Regions from separate parts of the Paenibacillus sp. FSL K6-0108 genome, predicted to be linked through region 2. Evidence: riboswitches for the same ligand, from Rfam matches in the RefSeq annotation. Region 2 holds a riboswitch; each other region holds the start of a gene.

Region 1 (7,697 bases), 3.0 Mb from region 2:
GCACAGCATGTTGAAGATGACTTCATTGGTTTGTTGAGGGTAACGCATAATGAGCGATCCCATTTCGTTAGCGAAGTTATAACCATCCATAGAACCACAGAAGAACTCAAGCACCTTGTCAGCAAAAGGGTAGTTCATCACGGAATCAAATTGATCTCCCATGAGCCAGGTCAGGGAATCACTCCATACTTCACCTACAATATAGGCCTCTGGATTAGCACTTTTGACTACTTTGCGGAAGTCACGCCAGAAATGGTTATCCACCTCATTTGCAACATCAAGTCGCCAACCGTCGAGTTTAATCTCCTTGATCCAGTATTCAGCCACATCAAGCAAATAGTCTTTTACTTCGGGATTGGCGGTATTGAACTTCGGCATATTGCCATAAAACCCAAATGTATCGTAGGTTGGAATACCATCCTTGATCTGTACGGGATATTCATTGATATGGAACCAGTCTGCGTATTTGGAATTTTTACCGTTCTTCAGTACATCCTGAAAAGGAGGGAAGTCTTCGCTGCAATGGTTAAAAACCGCGTCAAGCATGACCCGGATTCCACGGCGATGACATTGTTCCGCCACTTCTTTGAGTAGCTCATTATCCCCGAAATGAGGATCAACTTTTTTATAATCAACGGTATCGTATTTATGGTAGGAGTTTGCTTGAAACAGAGGAGTAAAGTAAATGGCATTAACACCGAGCTTCGTCAGATCATCCAGGTGATTGAGCACCCCCTGCAGGTCTCCGCCAAAGTAGTTATCCAGTTCAGGTTTACCACCCCATTCCTGGGTTCCTTCAGGATTCAGGTCGGGATTGCCATTGGCAAACCTTTCGGTCATGATTTGGTAGAACACGGCTTCTTTGGCCCATTCCGGAACCTTAAATACATCAATTTCATGGATGTAGGAAAATTCATAATATCCTCCGGTAGGATATGGCTGAGCATAGTGAATTCCGTTATCAGCCAGATATATATTGTCGGTGCCAGCGGTAATGCGGAAGATGTAAGTCAGGCGCTTGTATTTGGGCTTAACAGCAGTTTCCCAGTAATCAAACATACTGTCGGAAGCCGCTTTCTCCAGTTGAATTTCCTTATAGGTTCCATTCCAATCATATTTATCACCAGTCAGTGCAGTCACATATTGCACATCGTTTCTCTTCGTTCGTACACGCAGGTGAATCGTCGAGGGATTATAAGCATAGGCCCATTTATCGCGGGGAACGTGATACATCGCTTCGAGCAGCATGACAACACCTCCTGAACTCAAGATACAGTTATAGCTATAAATAACCAAGTTAGAGAGCATATGAACCATAAGTACGGCCGCTAAATGTAAGAATTTCAACATTTTTCAATGTTTTCTTTTCACAGCATCTCCAGCTTGTGTCCGTATATACGTACTTATCAAAACAAAAAGGATGCTCCTCAGGACCTGAAAAGCAGGTTAAGAGGAACACCCTAGATGAATATACAGCAGTTTACGAAAAACTTAGCGACTGGCTTGCTTAAACTCTGTTTGAATGGTTTGCAGCAGCCCAGGCTGTGTAAGAACATCATAAGCAGTTGCAGCAATTGCCTTGGCTCCAAGGATCATACCATCCAGGGCCCGTTCCTGAAGCGCCAGATCACGGAATTCAATGGAATGAAGCGTATGAACTTCGTCCACAACACGGATATACGGATGGATTGCAGGACATCGCAAGGATACGTTACCGATATCCATGGAACCATGGTCGTTGCCACTGACGATCTCCTCTTGTGAAATGCCAAGTTCAAGCAGGTTAGCACTGAAAGCAGCGGATAACGATTCATTCGTGACCATCTCATCATAGGATGTCTCGTAATTGGATGTCACAAGCCGGCATCCGGTTTGCAGAGCAGAACCTTCCGCAATCTGAATTACACGTTGAGTGAGAATATTCAACTCTTTTCTCGTCGAGGCACGTACATAGAATTGAGCAGAAGCGTAGTCAGGAATGATGTTGGCTGCCTGTCCTCCGCTATTGATAACCCCGTGGATACGAACCGTACTTTTCACTTGTTGACGGAACGCATTAATACCATTAAACGTCTGGATAACCGCATCCAGGGCATTGATGCCTTCATGTGGACTTGCGGCAGCATGCGAAGATTTCCCATGGAATTCAAATTGTACGGCATCAATAGCCAGGGAGCTGCCAGATTTCTCATACGCGTAATACGGGTGCGCCATCAGTGCGATATCACAGTCATCGAATAAACCCGCTTCAGCCATAGGCACTTTGGCGCCACGCGTTTCTTCCGCCGGTGTACCAAACACTTTCAATGTTCCGCCCACTTCATTGAGTATGGACTTCAGACCTACCGCAGCTCCGAGGCTCATCATGCAGATCAGATGGTGCCCACAAGCATGACCGATTTCTGGTAGTGCATCATATTCACATAACAGGGCAATCGTCGGGCCTGGCTTGGATGCAGCATACGTACCAATGAATGCGGTCTCCAAGCCAAGAACAGGAGCTTCTACGGAAAAACCATGGTAGGCGAGTTCTTCTTTTAACCGTGCAGAAGCAAGGTATTCTTCATTCCCAAGTTCGGGATTCGCACCAATGTATGATGAAATCTCTTTAAAACGGGAAGCATATTGATCAATTACAGTTAAAATTTGTGTTTTGGTATATGTCATGGTGGACTCCTTAAGCAAAAATGAAAATAATTCAATAATTATATCATAGTTGCGGTTATTTTTCAGAAACTAGTCAGGATTTGTAATGTCGAAATGCATTGCATAATCATGCATTCTACTTTATAATGACTCAGGCATCAACAACAGAAAGCATACAAAGTATTATAAGGGGAGAACAGGGTTGAAATTGATTAGTCGTTACACCATGATGCTGCTAGCTTTTGTGGTATTGCTAACTACGGTTGCTCCTGTTGCGTTGGCAACGGGAACTACAGGCAATTCAGGCAGTAAAAAGCTGGTGCTCGGTACAAGTGCCGATTTTGCACCATATGAATTCCATAAAGTCATTGATGGTAAAGACCAAATCGTCGGATTTGATATTTCGATTGCTAAAGAAATTGCTGCCGATCTTGGCGCAGAACTTGTAATAGAGGATATGGGTTTTGACGGACTTCTTCCTGCGTTGCAGAGTGGTCGTGTGGATATGGTCATCTCGGGTATGACACCAACGGATGAACGTAAACAAAGCATCGACTTCTCCGATACCTATTATAAATCAAAGCAAGTCATCATGATTCGCAATGCGGATAAAGATAAATATCCAACCATGGCTGATCTGGAGAATGAAAAAATTGGAGTACAAAAAGGCTCCATTCAGGAAACGATTGGTCAGGGAATCCCAGGGGCAAAACTGACAGCACTGGATAAAATATCCGATATCGTGCTGCAATTGCAAACCAATCGTGTAAATGCTGCGATCGTTGAAGATACGGTAGCTGCCGGTTATCTCGATGATATTATTGGACTAGCTCCGGCTATTCCGGATGAAGAGCAGGCCGAAGCGGCAATCGGGATTCGTAAGGGCAATACAGAATTGCTGAATGCAGTGAACGGAACGCTCAAACGTCTGAAAAGCGAAAATAAAATCGATCAGATGGTCACTGAAGCAAGCCAGTTGATGGCAGAGAAGAGTAAACAAAACATTTTCGAAGTATTCTGGCAGTACAAAAGCTTCTATGCAACAGGTGTGGGCTACACCCTCTTACTGTCTGCACTGGGTGTAATCTTCGGGGTCATTATCGGTTTGATCATCTGTCTGTTCCGTCTGCATGACATCGCCATTTTGCGCTGGATCGGAACAGCTTATGTTGAGGTCATTCGTGGTACGCCCATGCTGGTGCAATTGATGATTATCTATTACGGTGTTTCATTGACTTTTGGGATTAATTTCTCGGCTCTTCAGGCGGGGATTATAACACTGTCCATTAATAGTGGTGCCTATCTTGCCGAGATTTTCCGCGCTGGTATACAGGGTGTGGATCGCGGCCAACTGGAAGCAGCTCGTTCACTGGGGATGGGAAGAGGTGCGGCCATGCGTTTCATCGTGCTCCCACAGGCGTTCAAAGCGGTGTTGCCGGCGATCGGTAATGAGTTCGTGACCATTATCAAGGAATCCTCCATTATCTCGGTTATCGGTATGGTGGACATTATGTACCAGGCAAGTGTGGTCAAAAATATTACGTATCAAGGGATGAATCCATTCCTGATTGCGGCAGCCATCTACTTTGTGCTGACGTTCATTTTGTCCAAACTGCTGGGTCGACTGGAAAGGAAGTTGGGTGCAAGTGATAGACGTTAGACAATTATATAAATCCTATGATAAGAACGAAGTGCTCAAAGGCATTAACGTAACGATTGGAAAAGGCGAGGTTGTCGTGGTCATCGGTCCGTCCGGATCGGGGAAAAGTACCTTTTTGCGTTGTCTGAACTTACTGGAACAGCCTACTTCCGGTGAGATTAACTTTGAGGGAGTTTCGATCACTGACCCGAAACATAACATTAATGAAACTCGTGAAAAAATGGGGATGGTATTCCAGCATTTCAATCTGTTTCCGCACAAAACGGTGCAGCAGAACATTACGATTGCTCCGATTAAAGTGAAGAAACAGCCTGCACACGAAGCGGAACAAATCTGTGCAGATTTGCTCAAGACGGTTGGCCTCTCTGACAAAAAAGACGCCTATCCAAATCAGCTGTCCGGCGGACAAAAACAACGGATCGCTATTGCAAGAGCTCTTGCGATGCAGCCGCATGTCATGCTGTTTGACGAGCCTACCTCTGCACTGGACCCTGAAATGGTCGGCGAAGTACTGGATGTCATGAAGCGGCTTGCAGAGGGCGGAATGACCATGGTAATTGTAACGCATGAGATGGGCTTCGCACGCGAAGTGGGTGACCGCATCCTGTTTATGGATGGCGGGGTTATTGTAGAGGAAGGAACGCCTGCTGAAGTGTTCGGTGAGCCCAAGCATGCACGTACACGTGACTTCCTCGCTAAAGTGCTCTAATACATCCGAGTTATTAAGGATGAAGATCAGGATGAAATTGCAAAATCTGTACTTTGGATGAGAATTTCATCCCCTCAACCATCCCTGTCGACAGCCCGTCGGCAGGGATGGTTTTGTTATGTAAGGATACGCACAGATTTACATAAAAAGTAACGTTTCTGTCATCAACGATATAAGCTTAAATAGACATTTTTTTGAAAAAAACCGCTTAAATTCAGCCTAAATTTGAAATGAATTAGCCAGATGGTAACATTTACTACGACTCTTGGTTACAAAATTGTGATATATTTGTTCCTGCCGAAACTTCCGGAGTTGGGAGTGTGGGGGATGTAACGATGCAGAGTGTGCTTGGGGAAGAATCATTTGCACACGGCTTGGGGTGAATTAGGGCTACATAATTTTTAATGTAATTGAACCTATAGGGTGGTTTCCTCCATCCGAATCCGACAACTAACTTCGCAGGCATAATGAGGGAGGAAGACCATGATTAACAAGAAACGTATAGCCAAAACAGCAACAGCTTTGCTGACAGCAGCAATGCTCATTCAGGCCGTTCCGGCTCATGCCGATTCAGTTCATGTGGCCAAAGAAGGGGATACCTTCTACACCTTATCCAAACAATATGGAGTCGGGCTTAACGCACTTATTAAAGCTAACAATGACATTTCTGCTTACAACATTTATGGTGGTTTGAAAATTACGATTCCAGGTAAAACAACGAATACAGCTTCTGCTGCAGCTAAAACGGTAACCGCCGCAAGTCTTGATGTAAATTCGGATAGCAAGGTTGTACAGGCATGGGGAAAAACGTTTGATTACAGCAAAACTGTCGATGTAAAGGCAACAGCATACTCTTCTGATGCTTCCGAAAATGGAGGATGGGGTGCTGTGGATTACTTCGGTAATCCGCTTGAATTGGGTACCATTGCGGTAGACCCAAGTATCATTCCATTGGGTACAAAGGTACTTGTGACTGGTCATACACATCCAGGACTGCCAAAGCAGGCATTTGTCGCTACGGCCCGTGATGTGGGCAGCGCCATTAAAGGTCACAAGATCGATATCTTTATTCCTGGCAGCAAGCAATCTGTGAGCACATTTGGTATTCAGGATGTTGAACTTTACATTTTGAAATAAAATTAAAATGGAGCTGCACATTATCATAAGTGACTCCAATTAAATCTAAATTAAACACAAAAGGGTGTTCTCCAATCATGATTATGTGATTGAAGAACCCCCTTTTTAATATCCGCATTCTGGCATCTGATTCTATTTACCCTTTGGCAGTTCCAGCATTTCGTCCAAAGTTACCAGCTCGTACCCGCGGTTTCGCAATTCTTCGATGACTTCAGGCAACGCCTCGATAGAGCCACTCAGCTTCGAGCCGACACCGCCCCCTGCATGCTGCAGAACAATGGAACCTGGTTTAACAGCCGAGAGGATGTTTTTTTTAACTTCTTCTTTGGAGAGGCCCTTCCAGTCCAGAGAATCGACGTTCCAGTTCACGATGCTGTAATGTTGTTTGGCCGCCCATTGCAGCTGCTGCTCGTTAATATCGCCATAGGGTGGACGAATCATTTTGGGTGTGTAACCCGCCAGATTACGAATAATATCCCCGGTATGTAAGATCTGTTTGCGAAATGCATTCATGGACAGCTTACTGAATTCCGGGTGATTGTAGCTGTGATTGCCAACAATGTGCCCTTCCTTCACCATGCGTTTCACCAAATCCGGATGTTTCTCAGCGCGATGTCCCACAATGAAAAACGTAGCCCGTACCTTATATTTTTTTAAAATATCCAGTACCTGCGGGGTGAACCGAGGATCAGGTACGTCATCAAAAGTCAGTGCGACCTTTTTTGTTGAGGGACCATTGGTTTTAAATGTATCCGCATATTTCTGTCTGAGCTGTCCCAGTGTCAGCTGTTCCTCGTCGGAAGAATTAGACTTCGAAGCAGGTTCGGTTTGAGGGCTTGAATAAGCCCATAATTGAGCAGGAGCGTAACTTCCTCCCAGAAGCATGACCATGATGGATAACATGATGAGGCGTATACGCATGTTAGTGCCTCCTTTTCCCAAATTGCGTTCTCTTTGGTATGCCCGCGTCTTTCCGTATTTATGCATGATGTGAGATGTTTCATTGCTGACTCATCAAATCGGAGCCATAATTCCACCATATATATTACATATCAAAAGGACAGGTGGAGCAGGATGAGTACATACAACTTAAATTCCGTTCGTTTACAGGTGATTGAGGCTGGAGAAGATAAAGTTTTTATGATAACTGGAGGAAGATCACATATTGGGGCAGTAGCGACATTTTATCCGGATCGTGAACGGGTGAATGGGGCTACGGTGCATATTCCAGGGCATAAAGAGCAAGAACTGTGTGAGAGACTCGCACGCAGGGCTGCCTTGCATTTGAAGGTAACGGTAACAGTAATCATGGGAATTCACTTTGATGCCATTACGCGGATGCAGATTGATGAGATTGTGCAGACTTCAGAGAAGCTGCTTGATGAGGAGTTGTTCCAAACGGGTCGACTGATTCAATAGTTTAATTTGCGTTAAGTAGGCTTAAATCGTTTTTTATAATTTTTTTTGTTAAAATTGAAACGAGTAGAACACTGCCACGTATGTATGATTATATACAAGGATGAACTATCGACTAGGAGGAATACC
Region 2 (7,697 bases):
GGCAATTAAAACATTGCAAAGTTGTGACATCATTGCGGCGGAGGACACACGTCAGACTCGAAAGCTGCTTACTCATTTTGAAATTACACCGTCCATGTTGTTCAGTTATCATGAGCATAATAAGGGTGCCAGTGGACCTGAATTAATACGCTATATAATAGAAGGAAAAAATTTGGCACTCGTCAGTGATGCTGGTCTGCCGGCCATTTCGGACCCTGGTTCCGACCTCGTAAAACTGGCTCTTGAAGCTGGAATTACGGTCATACCTATCCCAGGAGCCAATGCAGCGTTATCAGCTCTGATCGTATCCGGCCTACCGACGGAGCGCTTCACATTCGGCGGTTTTTTGCCGCGGGAGAAAAAAGACATGCGAAAAGTGATGGAAGCTTTTAATGAGTCCAACGGTACGTTGCTATTTTATGAGTCTCCTCACCGGATTCGTAAAACTTTGGCTTATCTCCAGGAGATTCTGGGTGATCGGTCTATTGTACTGGCACGTGAGCTGACGAAACGTCATGAAGAGTTCGCAAGAGGCAGTATTCAAGAATGCATAGACTGGCTGGAGGAACATCCACCGCTTGGGGAATATTGTCTGCTTGTAGAAGGGATCAGGGAAGAGGAGCGTAAGGCAGAGCGGGAAGCCTGGTGGCAGCTGCTGTCTTTGGAGGATCATGTGAGCCATTACGAGAGTGAAGGACTTACGCGAAAAGATGCGATGAAGAAAACAGCAACAGATCGGGGTTTGACAAAACGAGATGTATATAACGCTTTAATCTAACAAGAAATCATCAAAAATATATTGGAATAGGGAACATAAACTTAAAGGAACCTTAGATCCAACCTTAATGGAATATGAAAAGAGTAGAGCGAAAAAAAATATTTCCAACGTAACCGCTCTTCTCTTTCGTGTTGAACAGACTCGCAGCTCAATCATTGGGTAATGAAAATCAAATAGAGCAAAAAAATACCTTCCAACGGTGGGGTTCACACCGGGAAGGCGATCAAGGAATATAAAAAGGTTAGAAATAACAATTTAATAAGACCATTATACCTGATATTTCTTATTTTGTCACAGGTGCAGGGATTTCGGAAATACATTCGTTACAAACAATTTTACCTTTGAAATAAGTAACGTTCTCTGCATTGCCACAGAAGATACAAGCTGGTTCGTATTTTTTCAACATGATGCGCTCGCCGTCAACATAGATCTCCAGAGCATCTTTTTCACCAATACCGAGCGTACGGCGCAATTCGATTGGAATAACTACCCGTCCCAGTTCATCCACTTTTCTTACAATACCTGTTGATTTCATCATTATAATCAGTGCTCCTCTCAGCTAACGATCATTGTCATTATTCGACATTATTTTATGTTTTATGATACTCATCATACCAACGATTCCCAAAACAGTCAACCTTAAAATTAGCTTAAAATAAAGGCTGTTTTTGATAAGATTACGAGGGGTAAGGGATTGGGAGCTATTTTTCGTATTTAAACATCGATGTCAGCTTTGTCGATTTGGAAAACGTCAAAACTACCTTATTCGACATTTTTCGTCAAACTATGTCGAATCATTGGCGACATTATACTGAAAAGCGACAAATACAAACGATATTCAAAGGAGTGAATAGACATGGAACAGCGTTTGACGGAAGAAAAGGTGTTTAAAGATCCGGTACATAATTATATCCATGTGCAAGATCCAATTATATGGCAGTTGATCAACACGCCCGAGTTTCAACGTTTACGCCGGATCCGTCAATTGGGAACATCATTTCTTACTTTCCACGGTGCAGAGCATAGTCGCTTCTCACATTCCTTGGGTGTCTACGAAATTACACGGAAGATTATTTCCCAATTCGAAAGAAGTCATTACTCAGATTGGCCAAAGGAGGAAAAAACAGTAGCCCTTTGTGCAGCATTGCTACATGATCTTGGACATGGTCCTTTCTCCCACTCTATAGAAGAAGCGTTTGATATGAATCATGAGGACTGGACTTGTCGGATCATTACAGGTGATACCGAAGTAGGGGCGATCTTAAGACGGTATGCTCCCGATTTTCCCGAGAAAGTGGCTTCAGTTATTCAAAAAACGTACGAGCAACCTATTGTTGTTAATCTGGTTACCAGTCCGCTCGATGCGGACCGCATGGATTATTTGCTTCGGGATGCCTATTTTACAGGTGTAAACTATGGGACGATCGACCTTGACCGTATCCTTCGTATGCTGCGTCCATATCACGGACGAATCGTGGTAAAGGAGTCGGGCATGCACGCCGTGGAGGATTACTTGATGTCCAGGTACCAGATGTACTGGCAAATTTACTTTCATCCGGTTACCCGAAGTTCGGAAATTATATTGCGGCAAATATTTAAGCGGGCGAAAAGTCTCATAAAGCAAGGTTTCCAATTCCGATTCATGATCGATCCACTGCCCCAGTTATTCCGTGGGGATCTGTCGGTGGATGAATATTTGCAACTGGACGAAGCTTTGATTCAGACGGCATTTATGCAGTGGCGAAAAGAGGACGATGCTGTTCTAAGTGAGTTATGCGAACGTTTTATCGATCGCAAGTTATACAAGTATGTAGAGATTGAACAGATCGACGTAAGCCTGATTGAAGAGATTCGGGAAGCCTTCAATGCAGCAGGTCTCAACCCCGAGTATGATCTGGAAATTGATTTTCCATCGGATAATCCGTATGATGTGTTTCGTCCGGATGAATCCACGGACAAGCAGATTTTGCTGCTTGATCGACAAGACAAGTTACATGAGTTGTCAGAAGTGTCCGACATTGTCCGTTCAATCAGCGGTCTTCATCGCGGAAAGCATCATTTGTATTATCCGCAAAATAAGGTGGATGCGATTGTTCATGAGTTACCGTCCCGTATACGCCCCTATTTCTCACACTAAATGATGTGCAATGCTGTTCAATAATCATGATGCAAAAAGCTTTCGAAAAGAGCTATTTTTCATGATACAGTAATCTGCTTTAATGGAGAGTACATGTAGATCGACATAATTTTGTAATCAGAGCAATTAGAATACAACCTGATCTGCTAAAAATAAGCACATATAGATATGAAAGAACTTGTTCGTTCTACATGTTGTGCTCAATAAATAAGTGGAACGAAATGTAAAAAAACATGATCCAATTTTAGTGATATTTATGTTCTGATTAAGATGTACAGGATGGATTAAAAAGAGATGGTCGTTTATTCGACATGAAGGGAGAAATACAGCATGATGTTGTTCGACACACATACACATTTGGATGCGCCACAATTCGACGAGGACCGCGAGGAAATGATCCAGCGTGCTGTGGATGCAGGTGTTGGTCGCATGATTAACGTGGGCTTTAACCGGGAGACTATTCCAACGACGATGAAGCTGGCTGAAACCTATGATTTTATATATGCAGCAGTAGGTTGGCACCCAGTGGATGCAATTACAATGCAGGAGGATGATTTGGAATGGATTGCATCTTTATGCAAGCATGAAAAAGTGGTAGCCATCGGTGAAATTGGTCTAGACTATTACTGGGACACCTCACCGAAAGAAGTACAGCATCGCGTATTACGACAACAGATCGGACTGGCCCGTGAGTTGAATATGCCGATTGTCATTCATAACCGGGATGCGCATGAGGATATTGTAAAGATTCTGCGTGAAGAGAAAGCAGGAGAAGTAGGCGGTGTTATGCATTCGTTCTCTGGCAGCTGGGAAACGGCAAAAATGTGCCTGGATTTGGGCTTCCATCTTTCCTTCGGAGGACCAATCACGTTCAAAAATGCGAAGCAGCCCAAAGAGGTACTTGAGAAGGTTCCGATGGACCGATTCTTCATCGAGACAGACTCTCCTTATTTGACACCACATCCTTATCGTGGAAAACGAAATGAGACAGCGCATGTACGTCTGGTTGCAGAAGCAGCTGCGGAAATTAAAGGCATTTCGGTAGAGGAAATTGCAGCAATAACGACCAAAAATGCCATGGAACGATTTGGGATTCGTTAAAATATCGAGCAAAACAGGTGAAAAAGTGAGTTAGGCGGAGTTAATTTGCTTTTTGATCCAAATAAATCAAGAATATTACAATATTTTAACCAAATATTTAGAAAAACGTACTTGAACAACGCTTTACAACATGCATGGAAACAGGATATCATCTTTTCAGTGAATTGTTGTGCGGAAAATTGGACAGATGTTCGGGGGATGAACAAAGGGACACTTTCCGATGATACAACATTACTTTCATGAATCAGTCTCGCTGAGTCTCCGTTAACGGAGAGCGGGGGAACCAATAGGGCTTAAACATCGGTGATTGCAGCCGATGCGCAACATGCGCTGACCCAAAAGCAGCGTATGAATCTGCGAAGCCGTATTTGATTTCTTCTTTGGGTCTCGGGGTGAATTCAAGGGCGTCCGCCATGAGCGGGTGACCGGAGATAGGGCGGCTCTCTTTCGCCCGAACCCGACAGCTAACCTCGCAAGCGGAAAAAGAGAGGCAACCTCGTGCATGAATTTCCGATATTCAGAATCATTCGGAAGCCACGAAAGAGTTCCTCTTAAACTCTTTCTTTGGCTTTTTTGTTTTTGAATAAAAGAAAAACGGTCATCATACGGTAAGTATTCAGGAGGATGACATCATGTTGCGAAGATTGATTCATGGTGCAGAACCGGATTATGTTGGTCCGATCTGTGTTCTGTAGAAAATTTGGTATAGTCGCGTCAAAGACATCATGCATTACTTTAGACGGCGAGGCTATGAAGGAGGACGGAGAAGTGGGCACATTCCAACCAGAAGAGACCCATGAGTCACGATCATCCAGTAAGTCTTTCGCGTTGCGGTGGAAGCATGAGAACTTGCGTCAAATGGCATTGATCGCGATTTTCTCAATTGCGCTTACAATCATGATCTTGTTAGTCGTTTACGGTCAGGCCGGGAAACAAATTTCACTGGTTATTGATGGCAAAGCTCAGGCGGTAGAGACTCGTACAGGAATGCTTCAGGAAATGTTGGAGGAGCAGTCAATCACAGTCAGCCCTCACGATCAGGTATCCATGCCCTTGAATGGGGCTATCACAGATGGGGACCGCATCGTTATTGAGCGGGCCGTTCCAGTTAATATCACGGCAGACGGAGACACCAAGACACTGTATACAACCGATTCATCGGTAAAAGATGCGATTAAAAAATCAGGTATTCAGGTTGCAAGTGAAGACAAAGTATATCCTGCGCTGGAAACGACCATCAAAGCGGATATGAAAATCCGCGTAGTGCGGGTAACAAAGCGTACGGTAGAGGTAGAACAGCCCATCGCTTATAAAGTGGTCAAAACGGCTGACCCTAGCTTGTACAAGGGCGACAATCGTGTCATTGTGAGCGGTAAAGAAGGTACACTTGTACAGCATATCGAAAAGGTATTTCAGGATGGAGAGTTGGTCTCCAAAAAAATGGTGGGCAAATCGATCGCAACGAATCGTGTTGATAAAGTGATCGCCGTTGGCACCAAAGCCAAACCTGTTGTGAAAGAGCCGGTGATTCAGACGGTATCGGCGCAGACTTCCACGACAAAAACAGCAACAACCTCGAACTCGAAGAAAACCGCTGCATCGGGCAGCAAAGTGATTACTGTATCAGGCAATTCTTTTAAATATTCAAAAGTATTAAAAAATGTATCCATGACGGCTTACTCTTCTGAAGAGCCCGGTATCGGCACAAAAACAGCATCAGGTACTCGGGTAACCGAGGGACGTACCATTGCAGTTGATCCCAAAGTCATTCCAATTGGCTGGTGGGTGTATATCGAGGGCCTTGGCTTCCGTCGTGCGGAAGACACAGGTGGTGCCATTAAAGGCAACAAAATTGATGTGTATTATGATAGTGTGAAGCATGCTCTGAACTTCGGACGGAAGAAAGGCAAGACGGTATATGTAATCGGACCGGTGAAGCCGGAAGCGAACTAAAATCGTTTTACTTTGAAATGGGAATGCTATAAAATAGGTGCATGAAAGATTCATGCGGAATATGCGGCGGAGGGGTCTGATTTCAGTCTCCCCCGCCGTTTGGCAGAGAAGAGGATATTCCTCTTCTTTTTGCGTTAGAAAGGAAGAAATGGAACATGATAAAAGAAGTGATCGTGGTGGAAGGCCGTGACGACACTGTAGCTATTCGACGTGCAGTTCAAGCAGATACGATTGAGACTGGTGGTTCTGCTATCAACCAGCGCATTCTAAAGCGGATTGCACTTGCTCAAGAGAGACGTGGTGTTATTGTACTGACAGACCCGGATCATGCTGGTGAACGTATTCGTAAAATCATTGCCAATAAAGTACCTGGTTGCAAGCATGCTTTCATTCCGGAGGCAGATGCAACGCGCAAAGGCGACATTGGAGTGGAGAACGCCTCACCGGAGGCGATTCGTCATGCATTGGCACGCGTACACACGTCATATGAAGGTGCACCCAGTCTGATCGATTGGGAGGATCTGATTGCGGCGGGACTGATTGTGCACCCACAGGCTGCTGCACGTCGTATGGAGATGGGTAATCTGCTGGGCATAGGATATTGCAACGGCAAGCAGTTCCATAAGCGGTTAAGTGTATTCCAGATTACCCGGGAAGAGTTCTCCGAGGCATTATCGCAAATTGAACGTGAAGGATTGTGAGCGTATGAAAGACATGGAAGAAACCATAGAGATTGCAACACCCAAACGAACCAAAGAAATTATTCAAAGACACGGATTTTCATTCAAGAAGAGCTTGGGTCAGAACTTTCTGATCGATCAAAATATATTGAACAAAATTGTAACTGCAGCTGATCTGGACGCGTCCAAGGGCGCTCTTGAGATTGGACCAGGTATTGGAGCACTCACAGAACGTCTGGCTCGGGTAGCCGGACCCGTAACAGCTGTAGAGATTGATCAGCGGCTGTTGCCGATTCTGGGTGAAGTAATGCAGCCTTATCCGAATGTTCGTGTGCATCATGGGGATGTGTTGAAGCTGGATCTGGCTGAGCTGTTCCGTACGGATTTTGGAACAGTAGATAAAGTGAGTGTTGTAGCTAATCTTCCTTATTATGTAACGACGCCAATCATGATGAAGCTGCTTGAAGAGAAGCTGCCTGTGGACAGCATTGTGGTCATGATTCAAAAGGAAGTGGCTGAACGGATGGCTGCTGCACCAGGATCTAAGGACTATGGTAGTCTGAGTATCGCGGTTCAGTACTACAGTATGCCGGAATTGGTCTGTATCGTGCCACCTACGGTCTTTATTCCGCAACCTAATGTGGAATCGGCTGTAATCAAGTTAAAGGTGCGTGAGCAACCGCCGGTTGAAATACCGAACGAGGCACATTTCTTCGAAGTGGTACAGGCTTCATTTGCTCAGCGCAGAAAAACAATCTCCAATAACCTGAAAGCCCGTTTCTTCACGAAAGAGAATAGAGAACAGGCTGATCAGCTGCTGGAGCAGGCGGGTATTCAGCCTTCGAGACGAGGAGAAACGTTGAGTCTGCAGGAGTATGCTACGCTCAGTACCGTCATGTGGGAAGCCGGGGTACGTGCACCATTGTAAAATTCGGATGAACCAATCCGGGTTTCTGCCCATACGATGGGGTAGAGGTGATTATGTTGATGAATATCGGAGACTTGGTCGTTCGAAAGTCATACGGTGGAGATGTGACTTTCCGGGTGG
Region 3 (7,697 bases), 1.7 Mb from region 2:
GGCGCAAATTCCAGGCTCCGTCCATCTTTGCTGGTCTGACCGTGCAGGAGAACCTGGCGCTGGCTGCGGAGACTCGTCGTTCTCCTTTACAGGCTCTGGGTATTCAGCGGTATTCAAAAATTAGTGCGGCCATGGAGCGGGTTACGCTCCAAATTGGTCTGCAGGACCGTGTGGATACACGTGCGGGGGCGCTATCACATGGGGAAAAGCAGTGGTTGGAGATTGGTATGCTGCTCCTGCAGGAACCCCGTGTATTGCTGCTGGATGAACCGGCAGCGGGCATGACGGACGAAGAAACACACAGGACGGGTCGACTACTGCAGGAGATTGCGCGAGAAAGGTCTGTTGTGGTAGTGGAGCATGATATGGAATTTGTTCGCGAGTATGCAGCCAAAGTGACGGTGATGCATGAAGGCAAGCTTCTAAAGGAAGGTACGATGGTGGAAGTGCAGGAAGATCCGAGAGTGGCTGAAGTGTACCTGGGCAAAAGGAGGGATGACCATGCTGTCGCTGCAACGAATTGAGTCCGGTTATGGGGAAAGCAATGTGCTGCGCGGTGTGAATCTGGATGTTCAGCCAGGTCAGGTGGTATGCCTGATGGGGCGTAATGGTGTAGGGAAAACCACCTTGATGAAGACGTTGATGGGGCTTCTCAAAACGCGCAAAGGAAGTGTTCGGTGGAAAGGTCAGGAAATATCCACCCTCGATCCGGCCAAGCGGGCCAGGTCGGGGATTGGATATGTGCCGCAGGGGAGAGAAATCTTCCCTCAGCTTACAGTAAAGGAAAATTTGCTGCTGGGTCTGGAGACAAGTGCAGCGGGTGTAAAGATGTTCCCGGAGGATGTGCTGGCGATGTTTCCGGTGCTTGCCACGATGTATGGTCGACAGGGTGGTGATCTAAGTGGCGGGCAGCAACAGCAGTTGGCATTTGCCCGCGCGCTGGCTTCCCGGCCTGGATTATTGCTGCTGGATGAGCCGACAGAAGGCATCCAGCCTTCGATCGTAGAGGATATCCGGCAGGTCATTTTGGGAATTAAGGCAAAGGGTGAAATCTCCATCTTGCTGGTGGAGCAAAGCATTGATTTTGTGCGCGGTGCTGCAGATTATATTTATGTAATGGACAAAGGAGCAATTGCACTGCAAGGAACACCGCGAGAACTGGATATGTCGCAGTTTGAGCACCATCTGTCTGTGTAGATCAGCTGCTGAGGGTAGGATGAGTTCAGGAGCGCTTGTCCAGGATATTGGAGTACTTCGGATATAGTCTTCGGATGCAATCTGGGCAGATATCATGGGTGAATTCGGCATGGGTGTGCTTCTCCAGATAACTCTCAACCGAGTTCCAGCTGTCTTGTTCATCCTTGATTTGTTTGCAGACAGCGCAAATGGGAAGCAGTCCACGCAAAGTGCGCACTTCGGAAAGGGCTTTTTTCAATTGGCGTTCGGTCTGCTTCTGTTCGGTAACATCCGTGTGTGCAATCAATGCGAGATCAGACAGAAGGGATGGGTCGGCCTGAATCAATGGGGTGAGTTCCAAGCGGAACCACCGCTGTTCGTTGTGGATAGTTTGAACGGAGATGTCGTATGTATAACTGTCTTTAAAAGGTGCAGGGATACGTTTCAACTCCTGAACAATCTTCGCATTCTTTGCTTTCTCCTCGCGTAATGTCCACCGCTCTACAAGGTGGAGGTAATGAGACGGTTCAGATGCTGTTCTGGAGAGGTCTGTTCCGCTTGGTTTGGGAAGCAGCTGCCCAAGTCCTTGTTGCCAAGCGGTGTTGCAGCTGCGAATGATCCAGTTATGGTCAACAATGATAAGCTGGTGCTGCATGGACTGGAACGATAATCTCTCCAGATCGGATATTAAGTATCTCATGAAATGAGCTCCTCCTTGGCAGAAAACTTATCTTAAATCATCAGGAATTTCCAAAATGTCAGCGACCTGGTTCCTGAACCGGGTTGCTTTGCGTGTGCCGTGAATGAGATTAGACAGACGGTATGGCGGAATGCCATACTGTTCACAAAATGTCTTTTGGTCGACCTGGAGTTCGGTTAGTCGTCGTTTGATAGCCCATCCGAAAGGAGTCACAGGTTTCTTTTTGTTCAAAAGGGTTCACCCCTCGTTGGAATGTAGTGTTCAGCTGGTTATTCTTGGTGTAAAATATATGGATATGCGAGCTGTATAATTTATTATATACGTATTTGCGTCATCTAACAATTAAAAAAGACGTAAATAAGTGTATTTTAATATGTTAAATGGCGTAAATACGTTAAAAAGACAAAATAAATGACATAAAAAACACGCCGGCAATGAGGTTGCGGCGTGTTTTTTATGTTCCACAGTAGGAGGAGGGGGATTATGAAGGGAAGGTGGATAGAGATTAGGCTCTGTAAGCGTGAAGTCCTGCACCAAGCATGTGAAAGCTTGGAAATAACGTCTTCATGGACATTGAGGTTGGTTGTACCAGTCCATCCGCAGCGGAGGCGCTGACGGTATGCCATTCATGCTCCAGGTCTGCGGCCAGGCGAACCAACAGGTCCTGGGTTGTATCTGTGTTAAGAGGTATCACTTTGGAGGCTTCGGTTATGCAAGCACTCATGGCTGAATGCAGATAACCAAGGACCGCCTCCTCGACAGGGATTTCGAGGTGGTGGTTAATCCAGGCGTGAACGGTGGAGAGGCAGCCAACGGATTCATACTTAGCCAGGGTTTGTTCCAGATGGCTAAAATCAATCCATGGGTGGAGTGCGCGAGCTAGTTTAATCAGTCGTTTGCCCATGGTGGAGGCATGTTCTCTGAGGTTCACGGGGGTGCGCTGGACATGAACGAGTTTGTCGATGAGGGCTGTACGCCACGCGTCATTATGATCTGCTGCGGTGTATATACCTTTAATCGCCATACCTTCCAGACGCACAATGCTGGGGTGCAATTGACAGCGCATGAAGGATTCGAGGTCTTCAGCGCTTCGAATTGTACCTTCAGCGATATGGGCATCCATACCAAAGGAATGGGTAAACCCTCCGACCTGGATAGAGGAATCAAGCAGTTTGACGTAATCGAGCAGCTTATTCCCACGGTTCACAATCTTTCGCCTCCTACGTTCGTTAAATGTTATGTTAAATAACATTTATACTCCTTTTTGGTTCGACTTATGTTAGTAAATCCGAATTATATGATATATATATTCACATAAATATCCGCTTTTTGTCAATAGTTTCTTGGTTTTTTAAATATAAAATCTATTTAATGTTATTTTATATAACTTTATAAGTTAAGTTCTACTAAGAGGATATGAAGAGTGGTTATTATAAAGAAAGTAGGGTCATCAGCCTAATCGGATATACAAACGAGATCAAATTTAATCATATGCACTTCGTAGGAGAAAATGACGAGATTATACGATTTATGGGAGGAAAAGCGCAGTTAAAATGATATTAATAAAAATGCTTTACTTTTAAACATGAACCGGGTATAATCAATTCTGTTGCCGATTATTTACGACATGCGGTCGTGGTGGAATGGCAGACACGCTATCTTGAGGGGGTAGTGGGTGTATACCCGTGGAGGTTCGAGTCCTCTCGACCGCATCATAAGAACGATTAAGAAGAAGCTTCCCGTATGGGGAGCTTCTTTTTTTGTGTTTTTTACAGTAAAGACGGGTCCGACCAAAAAAAGGTCATCCCATTCCCCTGAATGCATGCTCATGCTGTCTGTCGGGGTCGGATGGCCTTCACTTGTTATTTAAGCAATGCTTTGATGTCTGCTTCAATTTTATCAGGTGTTGTTTGGGGAGCATACCGCTTCACAACACGACCGGTCTGATCCACAAGGAATTTGGTGAAGTTCCATTTGATGGCTTTGGAGCCGAGTACGCCCGGTGCTTCTTTGGTAAGATGCTGGAAGAGAGGATGAGCGCTTGAACCATTCACATCGATTTTCTCAAACATTGGGAAGCTGACACCATAGTTCATCTGACAGAACTCGGCAATATCGTCAGAAGAACCTTTTTCTTGTGCAAACTGGTTGCTTGGAAAACCAAGAACTTCAAATGGGGAGTCTTTAAATTTGTCCTGGAGTTCTTGCAGACCTTTGAATTGAGGTGTGAGGCCGCATTGACTTGCTGTATTCACGATAAGCAGTACTTTGTCACGATAGTTGGACATTTCGACTTCCTGACCGCGAAGGGTGTTTACTTTGTAGTCGTAGACTGACATGAAAATCGCCTCCATTTCATATTCTTCTACCTTCTATTATATTTATTACAATTAAATATTGCAAAATTAATATTGTTTTTTTATCTCAATTTAGACCTGACATGTATGATCTGTGACTGATTTACTGTTCAAATTGCGCTAAAGAGAGAATTAGAGAGCTTTGAAGAGATGGGTAGAGAATGGATGTGTTGTAAGCGCTATTATTGATGTGAAATGGCAAAAATCCGTCGATTCGTTGATCTGCGCAGACTTTACACCAATATGGCACGGGTGTATGATTCATATCGTAATTCCAATTAAATTAAATTTTACATGAAAAACGAAACAAACGATGATATCGCTCTGATTATTGAAAATAAAGGAACGATGTTTTAATCGCTGAGTTTCCATTCATTCATGGGTGGGAAACGGGGGAACCAACAGGATGAACTGTTTAGAACAGTAGGCATCCATGGGGTGAATTTTCCGGTGACAGCCGGAAATAGGGCGACTCTCGCGCCCGAATCCGTCAGCTAACCTCGTAAGCGTTAAAGGGAGAGGCAACAAGCCGTACGCTGGTTCATAGTGTCTTTTTGCTATGGATTATTGAAGAAGCGTCCGGGAGGCCTTGGTCCCCCACGCTTCTTTTTTGTTGTCTTTTCACGCCAAGGGAGGAACGAATGATGGATAAAGAGATGATCTTAGTAACTGCTCCTAATGAAGCAGGACGTAAATTTATCAAATTGCTGATGTACAAAAAAATGCCGTTTGCCGTTCTGACCAATAGTGCAGGGGAAGAGCGCAGACTCCGGAGAATCGGTGTGGAGCATGTCATTCGCATGAACACGGCTGCTGCTCAGAAATGGTTTTTGCCTCAAGGCAGTGTCGGCAATGTTTTTATTTTTGAAAATAGCTTAAACCTGACCTGTCGATATTTGCAGATCTGCCGCTCCTGGACATCCAAGTCCTTGTGTGTTATTACGGAACAAAGCCATCCCAAAGGGATCTATCGGGGAATGGGAGCAGACCGTATTGTATATTCCTTGAATGGGGAAGTGGGGTTTCTGCTTAATGGCTAGTGGCTAGTACTATTCCTGTGATTGATCCAGTGTCAGCCGCCTGTTATAATTGAAATCATATATAAACGGAAACTTGAGGAGACTCATGCATGTTGGTGGGTCTTCTTTTTTATGGTTTGGGAAATAGGGATAATTTCCTGTGGCTAACGAGGAGGAATAAGCGTGCCGGATGTACGTGGAATACAATGGTTGTTCTTTGATGTGGGGGATACACTCGTGGACGAATGGGAGCCGGTAGATGATATTATCGGTCAGTTCGTTCGTGAAGCTTGTGCGCTTGGTTATCAGGTGGAGATGCAGACGGTGCGAGAACTATTTGCTGCCTCCTACCGAAATTACGAGCAATGGCCGATGAAATTGGCTATTCGTACCCTTATCAGCGATGAGGGGCACCGGGAACAGATACAGGAGAAGCTGAAGTTCCGCAAAGAGCTTGAGCGTCCCTTCCCGTCCGCCGAGGCAGTTCTCCAGACGTTGTCGCAGCACTATAAGATTGGTATCATTGCCAATCAAAGTCCGGGAACGGAAAGTAGGCTGAATAGCTACGGCTTGCGCAAGTATGTGGATGTGCTGGCCTGTTCAGCTGAAGAAGGGGTGTCCAAGCCTGACCCTGAATTGTATGCAGTAGCGTTGAAACAGGCGGGATGTAAACCCGAGGAAGCGGTCATGATCGGCGACCGGATTGATAATGATATTATTCCGGCCAAGAAGCTGGGTATGCACACAATTCGGATTTTACAGGGTTATGGCAGGTTTCAGCCTGAGCTTGCGGATGCAGAGCGTCCAGACTGGACGATTGAATCACTGGAGGAACTTCTTCCATTGTTATTGGTTACTCAAAATTCAGACAACTGAATGAAGAGTCGTATTAAGAGCTAATCCGTATGGATTAGGCTGCTGCTCAAACTGCTCAAACATATAAAAGGCTGATCATCTCAAGGGATACGTTACTTGAGTTGATCAGCTTTTTTGAGTTAGACAAAATACAGTGTAGTTCCATTTAAACTAGAACAACAGAATGGTCTGGATAATCAGATACACATTCAGGACAACGATCACTCCGGCAATGATCCAGGAGATAATTTTGAGCCACAACTTGTTGGCAAAAGCCCCCATGCTTTTTTTGTCACTTGTAAACATGACCAGCGGAATGACCGCAAAGGGCAGCTGCAGCGACAGCACAACCTGACTCAGAATTAGAAGTTCTTCTGTTCCGTGCTCTCCGGCAATAGCTGTTACGATAACGGCCGGGATGATCGCGATCAGACGTGTAACCAGTCGACGAAGCCACGCCGGAATACGAATGTTCAGGAAACCTTCCATTACAATCTGCCCGGACAGTGTGCCGGTGAGTGTGGAGTTCTGACCTGAAGCCAGTAGAGCCACACCAAACAGGATGCTTGCAATGGTCGTACCCAGCAGAGGAGTCAACAGATGGTAAGCATCTGTAATTTCCGCAACTTGGGTCATGCCTGCACTATGGAACACGGCGGCTGACACAATCAGGATGGCTGCATTGATGAACAGAGCCAGCGTCAAAGCGATGGTTGAATCCATGGTGGAATACCGAATCGCTTCTTTTTTACCTTGAGGTGTCTGTTCAATTTGACGAGTCTGCACGATGGAAGAATGCAGGTACAGATTGTGGGGCATCACGGTTGCACCGATAATGCCGATAGCGATGTAGAGCATGGCTGGATTTTGCAAAATTTCGGCACTGGGCACAAAGCCATGCATGACACCACCCATATCCGGTTTGGCGAGAAAGAGGTCAATCCCGAAGCAGAGGGCGATGGTGGCCATCAGCACGATAACAAGCGATTCCAATGCACGAAAGCCTTTATTTTGCAGCAAAAGAATGACGAGTACATCGACAGCGGTAATAATGACGCCATATAACATGGGAATGTTGAATAGCAACTTGAGTGCGATAGCTGAACCAATAACCTCGGCAAGGTCGGTAGCTGCAATCGCCAGCTCACACAAGATCCATAACACCATAACAACAGGCATGCTGAATCGTTCGCGGCAGGCTTGCGCCAAATCCCGTCCTGTCACAATCCCGAGCTTGCCAGCAAGAGACTGCAATACAACAGCCATCAGGTTCGAAATCAGAATTACGGACAATAACGTATAACCGAATTGTGAACCACCCGCAATATCCGTTGCCCAGTTCCCGGGATCCATATATCCAACGGCAACGAGATAACCTGGTCCAACAAAAGCAAGGAATTTTTTCCACCAAGCAGCGTTCTTAGGCACCTTCATGGAGCTATGGGCTTCCCCTAGTGATGGGGCCATGCCTGCAGCCAATGGCTCATTTGAAGGAGTATTGAACGGATTTTTTTTACTCATAATATAATCACCCGACTTTGAAGTATTGATATTCTATATGAAGAGGAACAGTGTCATTCCTTTGATTAA
Region 4 (7,697 bases), 2.4 Mb from region 2:
GATATCGGCTACAAATGTACTGAAGATTTCCATAAAAATGAGGGATACATAGATAGACTGGACTATCCATCCAAGTTGAAAGGCAATGCTTCCCATTGGAATTTCAAATTGGATGATGCCAGGCATCTGGGCTGACATGGCAAAGTGAGCTGCCATAAGCATGAATCCAACACCAATCCCGCCCAGAACGCCGCCCCATTTCAGTACCTTTCGGCTGCGAATCTGATTACCCACTGGAACGAGTACTGCTTGGGCAAGTGCAAGGTTGAATGAACTATACAAAAGAGGAGATAACCAGACCTGGATTGGATTGCTGTCAGTGGTCAATGTAATAAATCGGTTTGCGCCGGGATGATGTATGGTGCTGGTGATCATAAGCAGGGACAGCAGGAGCATCATGGGCACCACGATACTGTTCATTTGCAGAATGGCTTGAATACCCCGTCCAAGCAGCAGATATGTACCTATAAGGGTAACAATCAGACCAGTCTGATAGTGAAGCCCCAGATGCTCTACAAAGACCGATCCTGCTCCGGCCAGCATGACACTGTTTACTCCGATCAAAATTATGAGGGTAACCCAGGTAATCCAGATTCCAGCTTTATGACCGAATAGATGCTTGTTGAGATCTTCGTAAGAGCGCGAGCCGGTATCATGGGCAATCAGCATCATTTTTGTACCTAACCAGACAAAGAGCATGGTCGATAAGCCAATGGTAATGGTGGCCCATTTGCCATACTGGGTAAAAAACTGCAATATCTCTTGTCCTGTTGCAAAGCCGGCTCCTACTACCGTTCCAATGTATGTAAATGCGATCTGCAGCACCCGTAATGCCTGTTTCATGCGTTTCCCCTCTCAGGCCCCTGAATAGTTTGGACATGCGGGTGCCATGGTACAAGGTATGCTTGACCCATCAAAGTCATGACAATTAAAGTGTGACAGGGTCATTTAGATGCTCTGGACAAGAGCAAAGGCAATTTCGCTTGAACTGATAGCCGGATGTATGATACTTTTACGTCATAGGATAGGCTTGGGAGGTCAAATTATGGAAGTATTGAAACAACGAATTTTACAAGAAGGTGTAGTCATGTCAGATCAGGTGCTTAAGCTGGATGGTCTGCTGAATCACCAGATAGATCCTGCATTGACGATGGAAATGGGGCGTGAGTTTGCCGCTCGTTTCCGTGAAAGTGGTGTTACCCGGGTCGTTACAGTGGAGTCTTCCGGGATTCCGGTTGCCTTTGCTGCCGCACATGAATTGGGTGTTCCGCTGGTATTTGCCCGTCGCAAAAAGACACTTTTGGCTGACCCCGACGCCTACTGTGAAAGGGTTCCATCTTTTACCAAAGGAATCGTAACTGATATTATGGTGTCCCGTGAATATATTCATGAGAATGACCGTATTTTGTTCATTGACGATATTATTGCGAATGGCGATGCCGCTCGTGGTGTCATAAAAATTATCGAACGTTCGGGTGCGGAACTGGTTGGATTTGGTGTCGTGGTCGAAAAATGTTTTCAGGCAGGAGCCCGCACCATTCGGGAGCAGGGCATCCCGGTAGAAGCCTTGGTGCGTATTCGTTCACTGAACGATGGCACCGTGCAATTTGATGATAACGAATTGTGACTTTTTAAAGGAAAAAGTGCCTAATTTTATAACAATGCCTTTGCATGACCGCTGATTTCATTTATAATGGGGTTATGTTAGGGAGAGGAGGCAACACCATGGGTAACCAACCGGCAACAGAACAATTTTTTATTGATAAGCTGGCGGAATCGAAAGTACATTTTGAGCGTGCCCTGGATTGTAAACATACGGAATTCGATGACCTTTATCCCTATATGATTGAACATCCTCAATTTTTCTGGTACAAACGCTACGTTGCCTGGTCAGAATTGCTGACGATTGTAGGCTTGTGCGAAGAGTTGTCCTTCTCTTGGAAAGAACAATTTACACCGCATCAAGTGGAGTACCTTGAAGAACGTGTGATGTCCGCCAAAGTGCTTGATTTTTGGTTTGAGAAGAACGACAGCAAAGAGCACGCGCAGCGGTAACTTTCAGTCGGGACATACTTTCGAATGACATGACAGTCCAATACAGTCACGTGAGACCTAAATGACTTTTCATTTAGGTCTCTTTTTGTAAATAATTTTTTTGGAGAAAGTAGGCGCCATAAATATGATCAGTGATGCAGAATTGGATGCACTGCGTTTATCGGGTGAAAAAGTAAGGGTAGTACGGGACGAGATTCAGTCCAATGATGTGACGGGCATTGTAGTGGCCTGGGACGGGGAGCAGGTGCTCATTCGCCGTCAGAATCGTCGTGTGGTCAAGCTCGACCGGAATTATCAGTATCAGTTGTTCAGCGAGCCACGTAAGAGTCCGCTCGAAGAATAGGACATGCGTTCTTTAGGTTCATTTACCATGGATGTTTTGGCATAATTGCACCTCTCGGGTGAAAAGATAGGTACAGTGAGAGCTTGTAACATATCAGCCGAGAGGATGTGCGGTAACCATGACATTGATGAATGATAAGGTTCATGCCTATAAAGATCAGATTGGTGAATTAAGCGACGTGCTGCCAGCTGTGGTGAAGTCTTATCATGAGTTCACTGGAGAATGTTTTCAGGCAGGGGCGATTGATGCCAAGACCAAACAGCTGATTGCGCTGGGCATTGGTTTGTTCGCTAATAATGAAGTGTGTACGTTCTACCATGTGGAAGAGGCACGTGCCAAGGGAGCAACAGATCAGGAGATTATGGAGACGGTTGCTGTGGCAGGAGCCGTAGGCGGAGGTCATGCGCTGTCTCAGGGTGCAATGAGGGTACAGAAAGCTTTGCATTAGTAATGATGATGTGTTGAAGCTGATTACGATCTCGAATTTTAAGTATTGTAGAAAAATCAATGTAAACAAAGAAAAGGCTCCGGTGATAACCGAAGCCTTTTCCTTGTTTAACTTATATTTTTCCCAGCATTTTGTTATACATAAACTGTCCTGTTACCCGGCGTGCTGTTACGTAACGATCGTTGAAATAAGGATTGGATAATTGGGTGATGCTTACACCCTTGCTGCTTGAAGCATGAGCGAACTGTCCGCCCCCGATATATACACCTGTATGTGAAATACCATTGCCCATCGTATTAAAGAATACCAGGTCACCCGTACGCAGATTGGCTTTGGATACCGGCGTTCCGGCCTTGGCTTGCTGTTGCGAAGTGCGTGGCAATTCAATGCTGTATTTGTTGAAAATATATCTCATGAATCCAGAGCAATCAAACCCGGCCAGTGTAGTGCCACCCCATTTGTAAGGTATGCCTGTCATGTTGTTAACGACGGTGTTAATACTGCTTGCCTCTGTGCTTGCTGCACCAGATGTAAATAGAACTGCTGCTCCAAAAATAGAAATGATAAGCTTTTTCAAAATTATGTTCTCCCTTCGATGCCTACGGAGTTAGCTAAGGGTTCGGTAGAAGGTTCCCTATATTTCCTATGTATAAGAATAATTCACCCAAAATGGTTCCCCCGTTTTCAAACATGAAACTCGGCAAATGAATAATTAAGTTTTTGTAACCTTTTGAAACTATATTGCATAAATGCGAAAATGTCAAACCGATCTTGAACCCTTCTTATCATCTCAATGTTAACGGAATTCTAGATTATTATGTAGAAAAAACTCGAATGATGGGTTCTAATAGATGACAAAAAAGTAACTACTGTTTCAGAAGGAGAGAAATTGGACAATTTATTGGTTTTCTCACATACAATTAAAAGATAATTATAGGGTAATCCAAAGAATTTGTTACATGTTGTTGCAAATATTGACAAAATTCATATTTTTGCATAGAATCATTTTTATACATTCCACTTATTGGATGAAAAGAAATAGTTTGAGTTTAAAAACAAATATAAGGAGGACAGATTGGCAGGGGAACAGTTTGCAGAAAATGAATTGAGGAGTGTTTCTAATCTATGTTGAAGGCAAAAACAAGGTTTGCATCTTTTGTTATGGCATGTACAATGGTTTTCTCTGTTGTCGGAATGGTATTTCAGCCTGCTGCTAAGGTATCTGCTGCAGACGCCTCTGGAACGACAGCAAGTATCTCTGATATTTTGAAGAATCAACGTCCTGACGGGGGATGGAAGAAAGATTACAAAGAAACAAGTGGCGAGTGGACCAAATCTACGATTGATAACAAAGCTACATACTCAGAAATTAGAAGATTAGCCAAGGAATTCAAAAAGACGAATGATCCACGCTACTCGGCTGCTGCTATCAAAGGAATCAACTTTTTGCTGAATATGCAGTACTCCAATGGAGGGTGGCCGCAAGTATACCAGAGCTCGGGCTATCACAAGCACATTACCTTCAACGACGATGCCATGATTAATGTCATGTACATGCTGGATGAAGTAGGTGCACGTAAAGGAGATTTCTCATTCATCGACAGCTCTCTTGCAGATCGCAGTAAAAAATCAGTTGCCAAAGGTGTAGAGGCTATTCTCAATACACAGGTTGTAACAAACGGTAAACTGACTGCATGGGGGCAGCAGCATGATTCCAGTACCCTTAAACCTGCAGGAGCTAGGATTTATGAAGTGCCTTCTCTGAGTGCTGGAGAGAGCAGTACAATTGTGAAGTTTTTAAAAACTAGACCGGCTAACTCCAAAATTACTGCCTCCATCAAAGCGGCAGAAGCCTGGTTCAACAAAGTTAAAATTACTGGTTACAAGTATGTCAGAGAAAACGGAGACAGCCAACTCATTGCAGATTCAGGTGCAGCGCCAATTTGGGCACGTTTCTACGAAATTGGAACGGATAAACCGATTTTCGTAGGACGTGATGGGGTTGTGAAATACAAACTCAGCGATATCGATAAGGAAAGAAGAGGTGGGTATGCCTGGTACGGCAACTGGCCTTCCAAGATCTAATTTATAAAAAGCTTTACACATTAGAAGAGGAATTATTTTTTTGTTGACACTAATTATCTGCACATGATATATTATTTCTTGTCGCCGCGATATAATTTCTCGGGGATAAGATATACGCGGTCGTGGCGGAATTGGCAGACGCGCACGGTTCAGGTCCGTGTGGGCTAACCCCCGTGGAGGTTCGAGTCCTCTCGACCGCATCATGTGTAACACGAAGAAAGGTTCCTAGAATGGCATTGCTGCCACTCTAGGAACCTTTTTTATTTTTTTACGGATCAGAGTGGTTGCTCATCCTGACTGTTTTTCAACCATTCCTTCAACTTGAGCAAAGAAGAAGTTTATCTTTGTTTATTTATCCAAAAATGGAAAAGTGTTTGTTCTGCGACGGTTTGCCCCTGTATTTCAGGTTAATTGTACGTAAAATACCGAATTGTACCTATCTTGGGAATGCCTCATCCACTATTCTCTTCTCGTATGGAAGCGCTATCAACAGGGATTTGAATGACCAAATTCAGAGGGGGTAGGGATAATTTGAAACGAATCGGAAAAAGGATGGCAATGTGTTTTATGGTATTCATGATTGCGGCGGTGCAGTTCGGGATTATGGGAACGACAGGCAATGTGGCACAAGCAGCAGATAAGAGCCTGGCCCAAAAGCCGTATATGGGTTGGAGCAGTTACAGCATGCAGGTATATGACGGGGCGGGTAACTGGACATCGGCCGAGAGTATTAAGAAGCAGTCGGACGCCATGCGCGAGAAGCTGCAAGCTCATGGATATGAATACATTAATATTGATGCTGGCTGGAACGGTGACGAAGATGAATACGGCCGTCCTATTCCGAGTACTGTACTTTATCCAAATGGATTTCAGGAAGTCATTGATTATGTCCATAATAACGGACAGAAGATCGGGATCTATCTCATTCCGGGACTATCAATCACCGCCTACAATAAAAATCTGGAGGTGTATGGAACGGGTGGGGCATGTCGTATGCAGGATATTGCAGTAAAGCCGCTCGTTGTAATGGATGCTTGGGATTCATACACTTACAAAATTGATTTTTCGAATCCTTGCTCACAGAAGTATGTTGACTCTATCGCGGATCTTCTTGGCGAGTGGGGCATCAATTTTGTCAAATTCGACAGTGTGACGCCAGGATCAGGAATCAATAACCTGAGCCGGGATGCACGCGGTGATGTGGAGGCATGGTCCAAAGCACTGGACAGAAATAATATCTGGTTTGAGCTTTCCTGGGCGCTTGACCACAATTACGTGGACTTTTGGAAAAAGTATGCAAACGGCTGGAGGATCGATTGGGATGTTGAAGCCTATGACAGCAGTAAGGGCTTAACGGAGTGGTCGAGTATTTCACGCTTATTCCCCATAGCGTCCCTCTGGTGGCGTGATGCAGGTCCGGGGGGCTGGAACGATTTTGATTCCCTCAATGTCGGGAATGGCTCGATGGATGGTCTAACCAGGGACGAGCGGAAGACCGCTACAACGTTCTGGGCGATCTCTTCGGCACCGTTATATACAGGTAATGATCTGACCAGGCTGGATAGCTATGGACTGGAGCTGCTGACGAATGACGAAGTTATCGCGGTCAATCAGGCCGGACGTCCAGCCCATCCGGTTTCCATGGACACCAAACAGCAGGTTTGGTATGCCAATAACGGAGATGGTACGTACAACGTAGCTCTGTTCAATTTGGGCAATCGGAGTGCCGAGGTTAAAGTCAAATGGAGTGATATTGGCCTCGAAGGTCCGGCTTCGGTCCGTGATCTCTGGAGCCATTCCGAGCTGGGGAATTTCAATCATGAATTCAGTGGCGGCGTGCTGGAACCCCATGCTTCCCGGATGCTTAAAGTAACCGCACTGAGCGGAACATCGGCCGTTAATGATGATGATACGGGCATGCGTTATAGTGGGGATTGGAAGCGCAACGGAGGCAAGGAGCAAATCGATGGCAGCCAGGATATAAGCATCGCCATTACGGATTCCTCGACCACTGGTCCAGCAAATATGAATACGCAGCAGGGAGCTGACTTGGAAGCCGGAGATGACCCAACAGCGAATGCAGAAAATGTAGCAAATGCTGCTTCCATGGATGCGGCTGCTGTTACCGATGTGGTGTACATTAATGATGATGACAGCCATATTCAATACAAGGGTTCATGGAGTCCAAATACCGGCAGAAGTTTCGGGGATTACAAAGATGACGTACATTTTACGGAAAGAGACGGTGATTCTTTTGAATATACCTTTACCGGAACAGGCATTGACCTGCTGACGGAGAAGGATCAGGGTCTGGGAGACATGATTGTCACACTCGACGATGGAACGCCTGAAACGGTTAGCGCTTATACCAATGGTGAACGAGAAGTCCAACAGGTGCTGTATAGTGCTGCTGGGTTGACTAACGGTTCGCATACCTTGAAGGTAGTCAAACAATCGGGGCAGTACATGTTGCTGGACGCACTTAAAGTAACAATGGAAATTCCTACAGGAGGGCAGAACAGCACCATTAGTCCTGCTTCTGCTGACTTTGACAAGGCAACAGAACAACAGAAGGATATTACTGTCACGCTCTCATTGAACGGAAATACATTAACTGGCATTGAAAATGACGGAGTAATGCTTAGTGAAGACGACTACACGGTGGTCAATGACCAACTGAACATCAAGAAAGAATATCTCGCCAAACTGCCTGTAGGAACAACAGACTTCGTGGTCGCTTTCAGCGCTGGTAATTCGCAAACTCTT

The links. A riboswitch is a leader RNA that binds a small molecule or an ion and turns the genes downstream of it on or off. The one in region 2 is predicted to bind cyclic di-AMP.
Region 1: it holds a riboswitch for cyclic di-AMP, as region 2 does, so the genes downstream of both, MHB49_RS20585 (3D domain-containing protein) here and MHB49_RS00150 (3D domain-containing protein) in region 2, are expected to answer to the same signal.
Region 3: it holds a riboswitch for cyclic di-AMP, as region 2 does, so the genes downstream of both, MHB49_RS07960 (hypothetical protein) here and MHB49_RS00150 (3D domain-containing protein) in region 2, are expected to answer to the same signal.
Region 4: it holds a riboswitch for cyclic di-AMP, as region 2 does, so the genes downstream of both, MHB49_RS11465 (C40 family peptidase) here and MHB49_RS00150 (3D domain-containing protein) in region 2, are expected to answer to the same signal.

Annotation. Positions count from the first base shown of each region.
Region 1 covers NZ_CP150288.1:4,583,241-4,590,937, reverse strand. The annotation lists gene MHB49_RS20605 (alpha-glycosidase) at 1-1,248, opposite strand, end outside; gene MHB49_RS20600 (M20 family metallopeptidase) at 1,492-2,667, opposite strand; gene MHB49_RS20595 (ABC transporter substrate-binding protein/permease) at 2,849-4,306, shown strand; gene MHB49_RS20590 (amino acid ABC transporter ATP-binding protein) at 4,293-5,015, shown strand; cyclic di-AMP (ydaO/yuaA leader) riboswitch at 5,301-5,496, shown strand; gene MHB49_RS20585 (3D domain-containing protein) at 5,499-6,152, shown strand; gene MHB49_RS20580 (polysaccharide deacetylase family protein) at 6,285-7,073, opposite strand; gene MHB49_RS20575 (hypothetical protein) at 7,227-7,571, shown strand.
Region 2 covers NZ_CP150288.1:28,696-36,392, forward strand. The annotation lists gene rsmI (16S rRNA (cytidine(1402)-2'-O)-methyltransferase) at 1-778, shown strand, start outside; gene MHB49_RS00135 (AbrB/MazE/SpoVT family DNA-binding domain-containing protein) at 1,062-1,316, opposite strand; gene MHB49_RS00140 (HD domain-containing protein) at 1,635-2,915, shown strand; gene MHB49_RS00145 (TatD family hydrolase) at 3,246-4,016, shown strand; cyclic di-AMP (ydaO/yuaA leader) riboswitch at 4,258-4,511, shown strand; gene MHB49_RS00150 (3D domain-containing protein) at 4,785-5,969, shown strand; gene rnmV (ribonuclease M5) at 6,125-6,670, shown strand; gene rsmA (16S rRNA (adenine(1518)-N(6)/adenine(1519)-N(6))-dimethyltransferase RsmA) at 6,675-7,577, shown strand; gene yabG (sporulation peptidase YabG) at 7,637-7,697, shown strand, end outside.
Region 3 covers NZ_CP150288.1:1,755,619-1,763,315, forward strand. The annotation lists gene urtD (urea ABC transporter ATP-binding protein UrtD) at 1-524, shown strand, start outside; gene urtE (urea ABC transporter ATP-binding subunit UrtE) at 502-1,197, shown strand; gene MHB49_RS07935 (hypothetical protein) at 1,223-1,876, opposite strand; gene MHB49_RS07940 (hypothetical protein) at 1,904-2,107, opposite strand; gene MHB49_RS07945 (urease accessory protein UreF) at 2,382-3,083, opposite strand; tRNA gene MHB49_RS07950 (tRNA-Leu) at 3,506-3,588, shown strand; gene MHB49_RS07955 (glutathione peroxidase) at 3,739-4,215, opposite strand; cyclic di-AMP (ydaO/yuaA leader) riboswitch at 4,582-4,757, shown strand; gene MHB49_RS07960 (hypothetical protein) at 4,875-5,273, shown strand; gene MHB49_RS07965 (HAD family hydrolase) at 5,436-6,128, shown strand; gene MHB49_RS07970 (Nramp family divalent metal transporter) at 6,279-7,574, opposite strand.
Region 4 covers NZ_CP150288.1:2,448,458-2,456,154, forward strand. The annotation lists gene MHB49_RS11440 (hypothetical protein) at 1-843, opposite strand, end outside; gene MHB49_RS11445 (xanthine phosphoribosyltransferase) at 1,046-1,627, shown strand; gene MHB49_RS11450 (hypothetical protein) at 1,726-2,055, shown strand; gene MHB49_RS11455 (hypothetical protein) at 2,180-2,398, shown strand; gene MHB49_RS11460 (carboxymuconolactone decarboxylase family protein) at 2,517-2,846, shown strand; gene MHB49_RS11465 (C40 family peptidase) at 2,959-3,423, opposite strand; cyclic di-AMP (ydaO/yuaA leader) riboswitch at 3,428-3,559, opposite strand; gene pelA (pectate lyase) at 3,972-4,931, shown strand; tRNA gene MHB49_RS11475 (tRNA-Leu) at 5,048-5,131, shown strand; gene MHB49_RS11480 (X2-like carbohydrate binding domain-containing protein) at 5,484-7,697, shown strand, end outside.